Regions from separate parts of the Arthrobacter sp. K41 genome, predicted to be linked through region 2. Evidence: predicted binding sites of a transcription regulator. Region 2 holds the regulator's gene; the other holds the start of a gene.
The links. Region 2 encodes LexA, which represses DNA repair genes until DNA is damaged. Its sites were predicted from a motif close to TCGAACANNTGTTCGA; they were not measured.
Positions count from the first base shown of each region.

Region 1 (6,265 bases), on a different contig from region 2:
TCCATGGTGCCCACCTTGATCAGCGGGTAGTCGCCGTGCGGCCACACCTTGGTCAGGTCGAACGGGTTGAAGCGGTAGGTCTTGGCGTCCTCGTACGGCATGACCTGCACGTGCAGGTCCCAGGACGGGAAGTTCCCGGCTTCGATGTTTTCGGACAGGTCGCGGATGTAGAAGTCCGCGTCCGAGCCGGCCAGCTGCTCTGCCTGCTCGCTGCTCATGGAGTTCACGCCCTGGTTGGACTTGAAGTGGTACTTGACCCAGAAACGCTCGCCCTCGGCATTGATCCACTGGTAGGTGTGGGAGCCGTAGCCCTGCATCTCACGCCAGGAGGCGGGCAGGCCGCGGTCGCCCATGAGCCAGGTGACCTGGTGTGCGGATTCGGGGGACAGGGTCCAGAAGTCCCACTGCATGTCGGCGTCGCGCAGGTGGGTACCCGGAAGGCGCTTCTGGGAGTGGATGAAGTCCGGGAACTTGATGCCGTCGCGGATGAAGAACACCGGGGTGTTGTTGCCCACGAGGTCGTAGTTGCCCTCGGTGGTGTAGAACTTCACGGCGAAACCGCGGGGATCACGCCAGGTGTCCGGGGAGCCGTTTTCGCCGGCGACGGAGGAGAAGCGGATCAGCATCTCGGTTTCGGCGCCGGGCTGGAGGAAGGCTGCCTTCGTGTACTTGGACACGTCCTCGGTGGTCTTGAACGTACCGAATGCACCGCCGCCCTTGGCGTGCACTACGCGCTCCGGAACCCGCTCGCGGTTGAACTGGGCGAGCTTTTCCACCAGGTAGTGGTCAGTCAGGATGATCGCACCGTCGGCGCCAGTCGACTTCGAGTGGGCGTCGGACGTTACGGGTGCACCTGACTGGGTTGTTGAAATGGCAGTCATTGTTCTCCTATTTCTGTGTTTCTTGTGACAAACGATTGGAAGGAAGTTGTTGGGACTGCTGGCAGTCCTGGCAGATGCCCTGGTACATGACATCGGCGATCTGGATGGTCATCGGCTTGGCGTTCTCGTCCCAGTGCGGTGTGAGGCAGGGAGCGTGGCCCACTGCGCAGTCAACGTCCTCCACGCGGCCGCAGCTGATGCAGATGGCGTGGTGGTGGTTGTCGCCCACGCGGGTTTCGTAGAGCGCGGGTGAGTGCGGGGGTTCGAACCTGCGAAGCATGTGCAGGTCCGTCAGGTCTCCCAGCACCACGTATACGGACTGTGCCGTCAGTTCAGGGAGCTCAGCGCGGGCAGCAGAAAGGATGCTTTCGGCAGGGGAGTGCGGGTGGCGTTCGACGGCGGCGAGGACGGCCAGCCGCTGCTTTGTCACCCTGCGGCCATGGGCGCGCAGGGCGTTGGCCCAGGCCTCGTGGCCGTCGAAGTTCTCCGTCATGACACCATTCAAGCACTTATTATGAACATCTCACAATAAGGCTCAGCTAACCTTCCTCCCGGTGCGCAAAGAGGCCGGCGCAACCCGTATTCAGGGTGCGCCGGCCTCCTGGTGGAGCGGCTGTACTTTGCGCGTCGGAAACGACGGCGCGGCTAGCTGCGGAAGTTAACGAACTGCAGGTCGGCCTCGTCGAAGTCCTTCAGCAGCGCCATGGTGGCCTGCAGGTCATCGCGGGACTTGGACGTCACACGCAGTTCGTCGCCCTGGATCTGGGACTTCACGGACTTGGGGGCTTCGTCACGGATCAGCTTGTTGATCTTCTTCGCCAGGTCCTGGGCAATACCTTCCTTGATGGAAGCCTCAAGGCGGAACTCCTTGCCGGAGGCGTAGGGCTCCCCGGTGTCCAGCGACTTCAGGGAGATGCCGCGCCGGATCAGCTTCGACTGCAGCACATCCAGTACCGCCAGGACGCGCTCCTCAGAATTGGCCTTCATGAGGATCTTTTCGCCGCTGAAATCCACCTCAGCGCCTACACCCTTGAAGTCGTAGCGCTGGGCCAGTTCCTTCTGTGCCTGGTTAAGGGCGTTGGCCACTTCCTGCTTGTCCACTTTGCTTACGACGTCGAACGTTGACTCGCCTGCCATGACTCTCCTTGCGCTGGTGGGAGCCCCGTCGGCGGACGGGGCCTGGTGGGCTGGATTCAAGCGTAATACGGATGCTCCCGCTGAGGGGTGCGGTATTCACGGTTCCCTCCCAGCGCACGCCCCGGGGGAACGAAGGGGGCCCGGGCACAGTTGAAAGGGTTGGAAAGCTGCACGAAAGAAACACGATGCACCGCAAGGCCGCGCAATATGTCACACGAACCAGCTCGGCGGCGGCCGGCGCCGTGGCCACCGCAGCAACGTCCGTGGCGGCAGCGGCGGTGGCAGCCTCCATTATCTTCAGCCCTGTGGCGGACGCCGCCTCCCGGATGGAGGGTGTCAGAGAGGACCTTCTCCGCGCCGTCCAGCTGAACCAGATCACCGAGGAGCAGGCGGTGAAGTTCGAGGCCCGCCTGGCCGGGCGGATTCTGGGTGAAGCCTGACGCGTCCGGCCACCGCCATACCTCGAGGATGGACCCGCTAAATCCGCGCTATTTTTGGCCGCGGTGCGCCGATTCGATTCTTCGGCGGAAGTTCTGTAAAGTTGTCTTGCCCGCGGTTACTGGAAGCGGAACGGTCCGGAAACGGACGTTCCACGGACTGCAGCCGGGGGTGATCTTCTTTCGAAGTTCGGCAGATTACCCGAGCGGCCAAAGGGGGCTGACTGTAAATCAGCTGGCAACGCCTACGGGGGTTCGAATCCCTCATCTGCCACCCAAGGAAAGCCTCCGGAACCCCAGGTTCCGGAGGCTTTTTCGTGTCCCGCAGAGAGTCTGCATCCACGCCTTTACAACCAGCCGACCGCCGTCGACACGGGCCATCCCCGGGCGTAGGCTGACAGCATCGGCGCATGCGCCCGATGCCCTGCGTCGATTAGGAAATCGATAAAGGAGGACCAATGAGTGCCGTACGTGAATTCATGACGACGGACGCACAGTGTATTAAGGAAAACCAGACCCTCGCCGACGCCGCCCGCATGATGCTGGATCTGGACTGCGGGTCGCTGCCGATCTGCGGTGACGACGGCAAGCTGAGGGGCATGATCACCGACCGGGACATCGTGCTCAAGTGCGTAGCCGCCGGGCGCGATCCCCGCGAAATGATGGCCCGTGACCTGGCCACTGGCCGGCCCTACTGGGTGGATGCCGACGCGAATGTTGATGCCGCCATCGAAATGATGGAAAAGTACCAGGTCCGGCGGCTTCCGGTTATCGCGGACCACAAGTTGGTGGGCATCATCAGCCAGGGAGACATCGCCCGCAACTACTCCGAACAGCGTGTGGGTGAGCTCGTGGAGCACATCTCGGAGCGCAAACGGATGAACGCCTAGCCCTGCTTCCCTGAGGGAATGTCCCGCAGAACCAACGCCACAGAGTTCGCTTCGTGGCGTTACTTTATGTCCATGCATGCGCCCCTGCCGCAGCCCAGACAAGCAACAGCCGCGGAAAGGCCCGGACGTCGGCCCAGTTTCAACCCGGCTAGTTCACCCCGGCTAGTTCAGTGCGATCAGGAGCATCTGGCTGGTCCCCGGAATGCAGGTCTGCAGGATGGCCCGCGGGAAACCACCGAACACTGCGATGACGTCATTGGTGGTTCCCGGGTTGGGTACCTGGCCCCTCGCGGTTGCTGTGTAGGTTCCGTAGCCCGGGATCTCTACCGTCTCACCCACCCCAATTCCGGAGAAGCGCCCCCAGCCCCCGCAGAAGTCGTGTTCGGTGATGAAAAGCGAGTAGCCGTCGTTCGGGGTGTAGTGGATGGGGCCGATGCAGGCGTCCACCATGGATTGCCCGCCGGCGCCGACCACGTAAATGGTTCGGATTGCCGGAGCAGCCGGAACCACCGGAACAGGAGCAACGGGTGCCGGCGCCACGGCCAGTGCCGGAGCGCTGGCCACGGCGGCTGCCCCCTCGGGTGTTGCAGGGGCTGGACCGGAAAGAATCAACGTCTGATCTGGCGGCTCAGGGGCTGGCGCGGGGGCGACAGCGGGCGGAACAGGAGGTGGCGCCTGCGCTTCCATTGCAGGGGGCACCGCCGCAGGTGCGGCCGCGGGCACGGCCGGCTGCTCCTGCCCGTCGCCGGAAGAGGTCCCGGAGGAATCGCCTTCGGCCGCAGCCTGGCCAGCCGCGTCAACGCGGGCGGCCGGTTCCGGCGTCCCGGCAACGGGGGCAGCCGCCGGCGAGTCCTGCAGCAGTGACGTGGCCGGGGCAGCGAGCGCACCGACTCCCACCGCCGCCACTACGGCGGCAGCGGCCATCCCGGCCCACAGCCTGTTCATGACGGTGGGCGGGGCAGCCGTCACGCCGGAGCGGAAAGCGTTTGTGGCGAAACTGCGTCCTGGTGGTTCGGAGGTTTGAAACTTCGGCTGGTTCATGGGATAGCCCATCGGGGTTCGGTCCAGCCAGGCAGCTGCAGGCGCACGAAGCGAAGGCGGGACGGAGCGCGTGTGATGCGCCGGGGCGGTCCCCTTCCAGGCTGGCCGCCGTCGGCACAAGATGGAGTGTCCGCATACCCAGAAAATACGGAAGCTCCGCGAGGAGGCACTGCCATCCGGAAGCCACCCGGGGAACAGGCCAGCACATGTTCGGTCCTAGGATTCCCGAGTCTAGGAAGTGCGCATCCTGCGGGCACCAGTAGGAATTACCCGAATATCCTTGCCGGGTACTCGGGCGTTCAGCCCCGGATACTCAGTCTGATTCCGCCCACTTACCGGGCATCAGCCTGTGCTAGCGGCTGGGCTGGTCCTTCAGCGCAGCGACTTCCCGGCGAAGCGCAGCCAGTTCCGCCACGAGTTCTGCCAGCTCCGCCCGGACCGGCGCCTCAGCATCGGCCACGGCCTCAGCAGTGTCCTCCACACGCTGGACCAGCCAGGACGCGATGGAGGCCGTCACCACACCCAGGACGGCAATTCCGCTCATCATGAGGGCGGCTGCGACCATCCGCCCAATCGGTGTCACGGGGTACATGTCCCCGTAGCCCACGGTGGTGATGGTGGTCATGGCCCACCACAACGCGTCTCCAAAGGTAGTGATCCTGGCATCCGGGACAGACTGTTCCACGTCAAGGACGGCGAGTGCGCCCACAAACACCAGCATCGCCGCAGACCCTGCCACATACGTGACCACGCGTCCCCGCAGCGTGTCCCCGAGCGTGCGGTGCAATACGGACAGCAGCGTCACCAGCCGGAGCAGGCGCAGCGGCCGGAAGAACGGCAGCACCACAATAAGCAGTTCATGCAGGTTCCGGAGAAACCAGCTGCCCCGGTCATCCGCCAGCCACAGGTTAACTAAGTAGTCCACGGCAAAGATACCCCAGGTCGCCCACATGACAGCCTCAAGCCAGAAGGCGCTACTGCCTTCGATGCGGCCCAGCACCTGCCATGCATACGCCGCCAGGAAGATGAGCGCCGTCACCGTGAGCGGCCAGTCCGCGAGGTCCCGGTAGCGATGTTGGGTCATGCAGGAAATCCTACGTGGGTCGGGCCGGGCGTCTTCGTGCTTGATCCCGCCCGATATTACCCGTAGGTAACATGGTCGAATGCACCTGCTTCTGCGAACCCTCCTGCTGCTTTTCACCTCTTCCCGGCGCCCGCCGCTGACGGTTTGGGACAGTTCCTCGCTGCCGCTCAGGGTGCTGCCCACCGACATCGACATTGCACTGCACGTCAACAACGGAATGTATCTTTCCCTGCTGGACCTGGGCCGGTTTGACCTGATGGAGCGAAGCGGAGTGTGGAAGCGGATGCGCCGCCGCGGGTGGGGCCCGGTGGTGGCGGCAGAAACCATCGCCTTCCGGAAGTCCCTTAAGCTGTGGCAGCAGTACACCATCGAAACACGCATCATCGGCCTGGACGCCAAGGCCATCTACTTCGAGCAGCGCATGGTAGCCGACGGTGAGATCTACGCCCGTGCCCACATCGCCACCCGCCTGGTCCACAAGGGCAGGCCGGTCAGCCAGGAGGAGATCCTGCGGGAGTTCGGCGGCCCGCCGTCGGACCTGGTGCTTCCGGATTGGGTACACGAGTGGCGCGCTTCCAGCGCACTGCCGGGAAGCCGGAGGCCTGCGCCGCACGTTTGGGGCTAGGGCGTGTCTCCTAAAGCTGTCAGCCAGATGCTGATCGCTCGGAGGACTGCTCCACCCCGGTAGGTGAGGGCGAGTTTGTCGTAGCGGGTGGCCAGAGCCCGCCACTGCTTGAAGGTGTTGAAGTTGCGTTCGACGACGTTGCGGCCTTTGTAGTCCTCTTTGTCGAAGGC
Region 1 is NZ_JBNHEW010000004.1:415,452-421,716, forward strand. It holds gene AC5RTE_RS12565 (catalase) at 1-881, opposite strand, end outside; gene AC5RTE_RS12570 (Fur family transcriptional regulator) at 889-1,374, opposite strand; gene AC5RTE_RS12575 (YajQ family cyclic di-GMP-binding protein) at 1,527-2,018, opposite strand; gene AC5RTE_RS12580 (hypothetical protein) at 2,204-2,458, shown strand; tRNA gene AC5RTE_RS12585 (tRNA-Tyr) at 2,648-2,729, shown strand; gene AC5RTE_RS12590 (CBS domain-containing protein) at 2,914-3,345, shown strand; gene AC5RTE_RS12595 (LysM peptidoglycan-binding domain-containing protein) at 3,508-4,386, opposite strand; gene AC5RTE_RS12600 (potassium channel family protein) at 4,739-5,470, opposite strand; gene AC5RTE_RS12605 (acyl-CoA thioesterase) at 5,550-6,095, shown strand; partial or broken gene AC5RTE_RS12610 (transposase) at 6,092-6,265, opposite strand, start outside.
Region 1: AC5RTE_RS12595 (LysM peptidoglycan-binding domain-containing protein) is a predicted target of LexA. The motif match lies at 4,585-4,600, and genes of this name have one in related genera.

Region 2 (6,265 bases):
CGCGCCACGTTGTGGTTTCGGCCCGGACAGGAGAGGGCATCCCCGAACTCCTGAAGGCGATCAGCGAGTCGATTCCGCGCCCGTCCGTCAAGCTCGAGCTGCTCATTCCCTACGACCGCGGGGACCTGGTCAGCAAGCTGCACGAGTCAGACGCAGAGATCATCAGTGTTGACCACGATGAAGCCGGTACCCGGGCAGTAGTTAAAGTCCGGGAGGGCCTCGCGGCTGAACTGGAATCATTCGTCAGCAATGACTGACCTCGTGGCTGACGAAGCCACAGGCACGGCCGGCGAGCAGTTTGTCATTGACCTGCTTGACCGTGCCGTTGCCGGCATGGGCGGGCAAAGCCGCAGTGGGCAACATGAGATGGCCCGGCAGGTGGCACGCGCGATTGAAACGGGCGACCACCTGCTGGTCCAGGCCGGGACGGGTACGGGCAAGTCACTGGCGTACCTGATACCGCTCATTGCCCATGCCCTCGAGAGCGACAAGCCCGCCCTGGTCTCTACGGCGACGCTTGCCCTGCAGACCCAGATTGTGGGCAGGGACATTCCCCGGCTCCTGAAAACCATCACGCCGGCGCTGGACCGGCCGGTGAAGGTGGCGCTGGTCAAGGGACGGTCCAACTACGTCTGCCGGCACAAGCTCGAAGGCGGGTTTCCCTCCGAGGAACCTGCAGAGGGCCAGCTGTTTGCGCTCGGCGAGGACACCAGTGTCCCGCACTTTGCTGCAGCTGTGGGCGGTCCCGCTTCCCAGCTGGGCAAGGAAGTGGTCCGCTTGCGGGAATGGGCGGAGAAGACCACTACGGGAGACCGTGATGAGCTCCTGCCCGGTGTCACTGACCGGGCCTGGCGGCAGGTCTCGGTGACCTCGATGGAGTGCCTGGGCGCCCAGAAGTGCCCCATGGCAGCAGAATGCTTCAGCGAACTCGCACGCCAGGACGCCGCCGAAGCCGACGTCGTGGTCACCAACCACGCCATGCTCGCCGTCAGTGCCTTCGAAGGCCTCGCGGTGCTGCCCGAATACGACGTCGTTGTGGTTGACGAGGCACACGAACTCCAGGACAGGGTTACCGGCGCCGTTTCGGGGCAGCTCTCGGTGGCCATGGTCCATGCCGCAGCTGCGGGAGCGCGCAAGCATACGGCCATTACCGTGGATGCCCTTAGTGCGGCTGCCGCCAACCTTGAAGCCGCCCTTGCCGGAGTTTCCAATGGACTGCTCCCCAATGGCCTCAACGATGAGCAGCTGGACTGCGTGGACCAGTTGCGTGAAGCCTGCCGCGCCGCACTTTCCGACTCCAAGGGGGACAGCAGCACCACTGCCGACGGCGGGAGGCAACTGGCGCGCTCCCGGCTGATGCTCATCCTGGAACTGTGTGAACGTCTCCTCGCCGCCCGGGAGAACCGGGAAGTGGTCTGGTTTTCCCGCGCCAGTTCCTTTGACCCCCAGCAGGGGTACTCCCAGCCCGACGAAACAGCTCCCGCGCTGATCAATATTGCGCCGCTGTCCGTGGCAGGGCGGCTGCGCGAGGGCCTGTTCGCGAACCACACTGTGGTGCTGACTTCCGCCACCCTGGCAATCGGTTCAGCCTTTGAGCCCGCCGCCGGCGGGCTGGGGCTGGTGGGAGAGGGGGCGCCCAGCTGGACGGGCGTTGATGTGGGATCGCCCTTTGACTATCCCAGGCAGGGAATTCTGTACGTGGCGGGCCACCTGCCCAAGCCCGGCCGCGGAGCATCCCCGGAAGCGCTGGCCGAACTTGAGGCCCTGATCAGGGCCTCAAACGGCGGGGCGCTGTGCCTGTTTTCTTCCCGGCGGGCGGCAGAAGAAGCGGCGGACGCACTGCGGCCCAAGCTGGGAATGACCATCCTGTGCCAAGGCGACTCCACCATGACGGCCCTGGTGAAGCAGTTTGCGGACGAACCTGACACCTGCCTGTTCGGCACGATGTCCCTGTGGCAGGGCGTGGACGTTCCGGGGGGCTCCTGCCGCCTGGTGGTCATCGACCGGATTCCCTTCCCCCGGCCCGATGATCCCCTGATGACAGCCCGGTCCCGGGCAGTGGCGCAGGCGGGAGGCAACGGCTTCATGTCAGTTTCGGCCACCCACGCTGCCATCCGGCTTGCACAGGGCGCCGGACGGCTGATCCGGTCAACCGGGGATAAAGGCGTGGTGGCGGTGCTTGACTCCAGGCTGGCCACGGAGCGCTACGCCGGATTCCTCCGCGGTGCCCTGCCGCCGTTCTGGTCCACTACGGACAGGAAAACAGCCATGGCGGCGCTGGAGAGGCTGGCCAAGGAAAAGATTTGAGCGCCACGGCTGACGGGCCGGGGCGCTCATAGCTGGAGGCACAGGTGAGTTCGAACTCCGGGGCCGTTTAAAGCGAGCGGAGCACCGACACTACCTTGCCCATGATGGTGGCGTGGTCGCCAAGGATGGGCTCGTACTGGGTGTTCTGGGGGAGCAGCCAGGTGTGGCCGTCGCGCTGACGGAAAGTCTTAACAGTGGCTTCGTCGTCAAGCAGGGCAGCAACAATATCTCCATTGGCCGCATCTGCCTGGCGGCGGACCACCACCCAGTCGCCGTCGCAGATGGCAGCGTCCACCATGGAATCACCGGCCACCTTGAGCATAAACAGTTCCCCCTGGCCCACGAGCTGGCGGGGGAGCGGCAGGACGTCCTCCACCTGCTGGTCAGCCAGGATGGGACCACCGGCAGCAATCCTGCCCACAAGGGGGACCATGGCTGTGTCCATGGCGGTGGGAAGAACGGTGACGGTGCCGCCCCCCTGAAGGGAAGGGGCAGGCTCCGCCGCCTGCTTGGATGAGCCACCGTCGAGGGTAAGGGGCATCAACACTTCCATGGCGCGCGGCCGCTTGGGATCGCGCCGCAGGTAGCCAAGCTTTTCCAGCTGCGAAAGCTGGTGCGTGACGCTGGACAGGCTTGCCAGGCCCACGGTGTCACCGATCTCGCGCATGGACGGCGGATACCCGTTGTCATTGACCGAGCGCTGGATGGTCTCGAGGATCCTTTTCTGCCGCGGCGTCAGGCCCTTGGCGGTCTTCTTCGGTTGGGAGGTTGCCCTGCCCCCGGCGGCTGCTGCTGCCATATTCGCCAATGCCTTTCGGTTGCCCCGGACTCCTGTGGCCCGGACCTGAAGTTCACGCCGGAATTGTCAGACCCTGCTGATCAACTTTCAGAGTGGTTGTTCTTTCTCTCAAAACTAGGCCAGCCACATTGCTTTTTCAAACATTTGTTCTAGCGAGTCTCGACAATGTTCGTTGATAAGTGCTAAAACAGAGGAAGCAAAGTTCGAACATTTGTTCTACTCCGGTCGAAGCCATTCGAAAACAGGCGGCAAGGGCTGCCAAGGCGGCGGCTTCGGAGGGGAATATCGGGCAGCACAGTACGGTCCAGGAGGGCTAAGTCATGTCAGCTACATCTGCTTCGCGGGATTCATTTTCAGTGCACTACTTGTCCGGGCCTGAGCCCAGGCCGGAGGAGCGGCCTGTGCCCCTGCCGCCCCTGCGCCTGACGCGCCGCGGGAAGATCGTCCTGATCGGCATTCCCCTGGTCCTGCTCGCGGCCCTGATGCTTTCCCTGGCCGGATTCTTCAACTCGCCGGCAAAGGCCTCCGATTCGGCGGCTGACCTGTCCGTTACCCCTGCCGTTACCGTTACCGTCCAGGCAGGGGAATCCTTGTGGGCTATCGCCGGGAGCGTTGCCCCGGAGCGGGATGCGCGTGACGTCGTGGCTGACATCGTCCAACTGAACAACCTGACCGGCGGCGCGGTCTTCCCGGGGCAACAGTTGTACGTCCCCACCCGGTAGGTGCCGCTCACCCGCCGGCTGCCGAAGGCCAACGCGGACAGGGCGTTGACGGGCCCGGCGCGAAGGACCGCTCAGCGCGAACGGGAAGCCGTCATATTTTCCGGCTCCCCGGGCTGGCACTAAACTGTTCAGGTGAATGACCAGCTAGAGCGCCTCAACCGGTTACCCCTCCGCAGCAACCTTCGTGGGCTTACCCCCTACGGCGCACCCCAGCTGGACGTCCCTATCCTCCTCAACGTTAACGAGAACACCCATGGCGTCCCTGAGAACGTACGTGCCGCCATCACCGCCGCCGTTACGGAAGCGGCCGCAGGCCTCCACCGTTACCCGGACCGCGAGTTCACGGAGCTGCGCAAGGCCCTGGCGGAATACTTGGGGCATGGCCTGGACGAGTCGAATGTCTGGGCGGCCAACGGCTCCAACGAAGTACTCCAGCAGATTCTCCAGGCTTTCGGTGGTCCCGGCCGCACCGCGCTGGGCTTCCCGCCTACGTACTCCATGTACCCCTTGCTCGCCAGTGGCACGGACACGGAATACATTGTGGGCCAACGCGCTGACGGCTACGGCCTCAGTGCAGAATCGGCAGCACTCCAAGTGAAGGAGCTGCAGCCCAGCATTGTTTTCCTCTGCTCGCCGAACAACCCTACGGGAACAGGTTTGGGGCTCGATGTGGTGGAGGCCGTCTACGAGGCCGGGCAGGCCAGCCAGACCATCGTCATCGTGGACGAGGCGTACCACGAGTTCGCACACGACGGGACGCCCAGCGCCCTGACTCTGCTGCCGGGCCGGGAGCGGCTGATCGTTTCGCGGACCATGAGCAAGGCCTTCGCCCTCGCCGGAGCCCGCCTGGGCTACATGGCCGCGGCTCCGGAAGTTGCCGACGCACTGAGGCTGGTGCGCCTACCGTACCACCTGTCGGCTGTAACCCAGGCGACTGCCCTCGCGGCCCTCCAGCACCGTGAGGCGCTGCTGGCCGATGTTGAAGACATCAAAAAGCAGCGCGACCGTATTGTGGCCGGACTGACGCGGTTGGGCCTCAAGCCGGCGGCCTCCGATTCCAATTTTGTTTTCTTCGGCGGGCTGGAGAATCCCCACCAGGTCTGGCAGGAACTGCTCGATGCGGGCGTCCTGATCCGCGACGTCGGCATCCCCGGCCATCTGCGGGTGACAGCAGGTACTGAGACGGAAACCACAGCCTTCCTTACTTCCCTGGAAGGTATCCTTACCGGCCAGCCAAAGCTTCCGGCCTAGACTTGAAGCAGCGGCGCTGGACGCCCTGAACCACTCCTTCTTCCCAAAGGACACTTGACCATGAGTTCCACAGGATCCAATGCGGCCCGGACCGCACGCATGGAGCGTGCCACGAGTGAATCCTCCGTGCTCGTGGAGATCAACCTGGACGGCACGGGCATCTCGGACATTGATACGTCGGTGCCCTTCTACGACCACATGCTGACGGCGCTCTGCAAGCACTCGCTGATCGACCTGACCGTGAAAGCCACGGGAGACATCCACATCGATGTCCACCACACGGTGGAAGACGTCGCCATCACGTTCGGAGAGGTGCTGCGGACGGCCTTGGGAAACAAGGCAGGAATCCGCCGCTTCGGCGAAGCCACCGTTCCGCTGGACGAGGCATTGGCCCACGCGGTGGTTGACGTGTCCGGCCGCCCCTACCTGGTTCACGGAGGTGAGCCGGCAGGCCAGGAGTACCACCTGATCGGCGGCCACTTCACGGGCTCGCTCACCCGCCACGTCTTTGAGGCGATAACCCTCCATGCCGGGATCTGCCTCCACATGAACGTCATTGCCGGCCGGGACCCGCACCACATCGTTGAGGCTCAGTTCAAGGCGTTCGCGCGGGCCCTCCGCGCCGCCGTCGAATCCGATCCGCGTGTTGAGGGCATTCCTTCCACCAAGGGTGCGCTGTGAGCGGCCAGGTGCTGCGCGACGGCGCCATCATTGATCCGTCGGCTTCGCAGAAGCTGCCGTCACCCGAGGGAAAACCCACCGTTACCGTGCTGGACTACGGCTCCGGAAACGTCCGCTCGGCAGTCCGCGCCCTTGAGCGGGCAGGCGCAGAGGTGATCCTCAGCTCAAAGCCCGAGGACGTCCTGAACGCCGACGGCCTGGTTGTCCCCGGCGTTGGTGCTTTCGAAACCGTGATGCGTGAACTTAAGGCCGTGGACGGCATCCGCCTGATCGGCCGGCGGGTAGCCGGCGGCCGCCCGGTCCTGGGCATCTGCGTTGGACTGCAGGTGCTCTTCGAAGCCGGCGTGGAACACGGCACAGAAGCTGAAGGCATCGGCGAATGGCCCGGGAAGGTCGAACTCCTTCCGGCGGAAGTTGTCCCGCACATGGGCTGGAACACCGTCAAGGTGCCCGACGGGTCCAAGCTCTTCGCCGGCGTCGAGAACGAACGGTTCTACTTCGTTCA
Region 2 is NZ_JBNHEW010000003.1:38,928-45,192, reverse strand. It holds gene hflX (GTPase HflX) at 1-257, shown strand, start outside; gene AC5RTE_RS07815 (ATP-dependent DNA helicase) at 250-2,307, shown strand; gene lexA (transcriptional repressor LexA) at 2,375-3,106, opposite strand; gene AC5RTE_RS07805 (LysM peptidoglycan-binding domain-containing protein) at 3,427-3,828, shown strand; gene AC5RTE_RS07800 (histidinol-phosphate transaminase) at 3,961-5,079, shown strand; gene hisB (imidazoleglycerol-phosphate dehydratase HisB) at 5,140-5,760, shown strand; gene hisH (imidazole glycerol phosphate synthase subunit HisH) at 5,757-6,265, shown strand, end outside.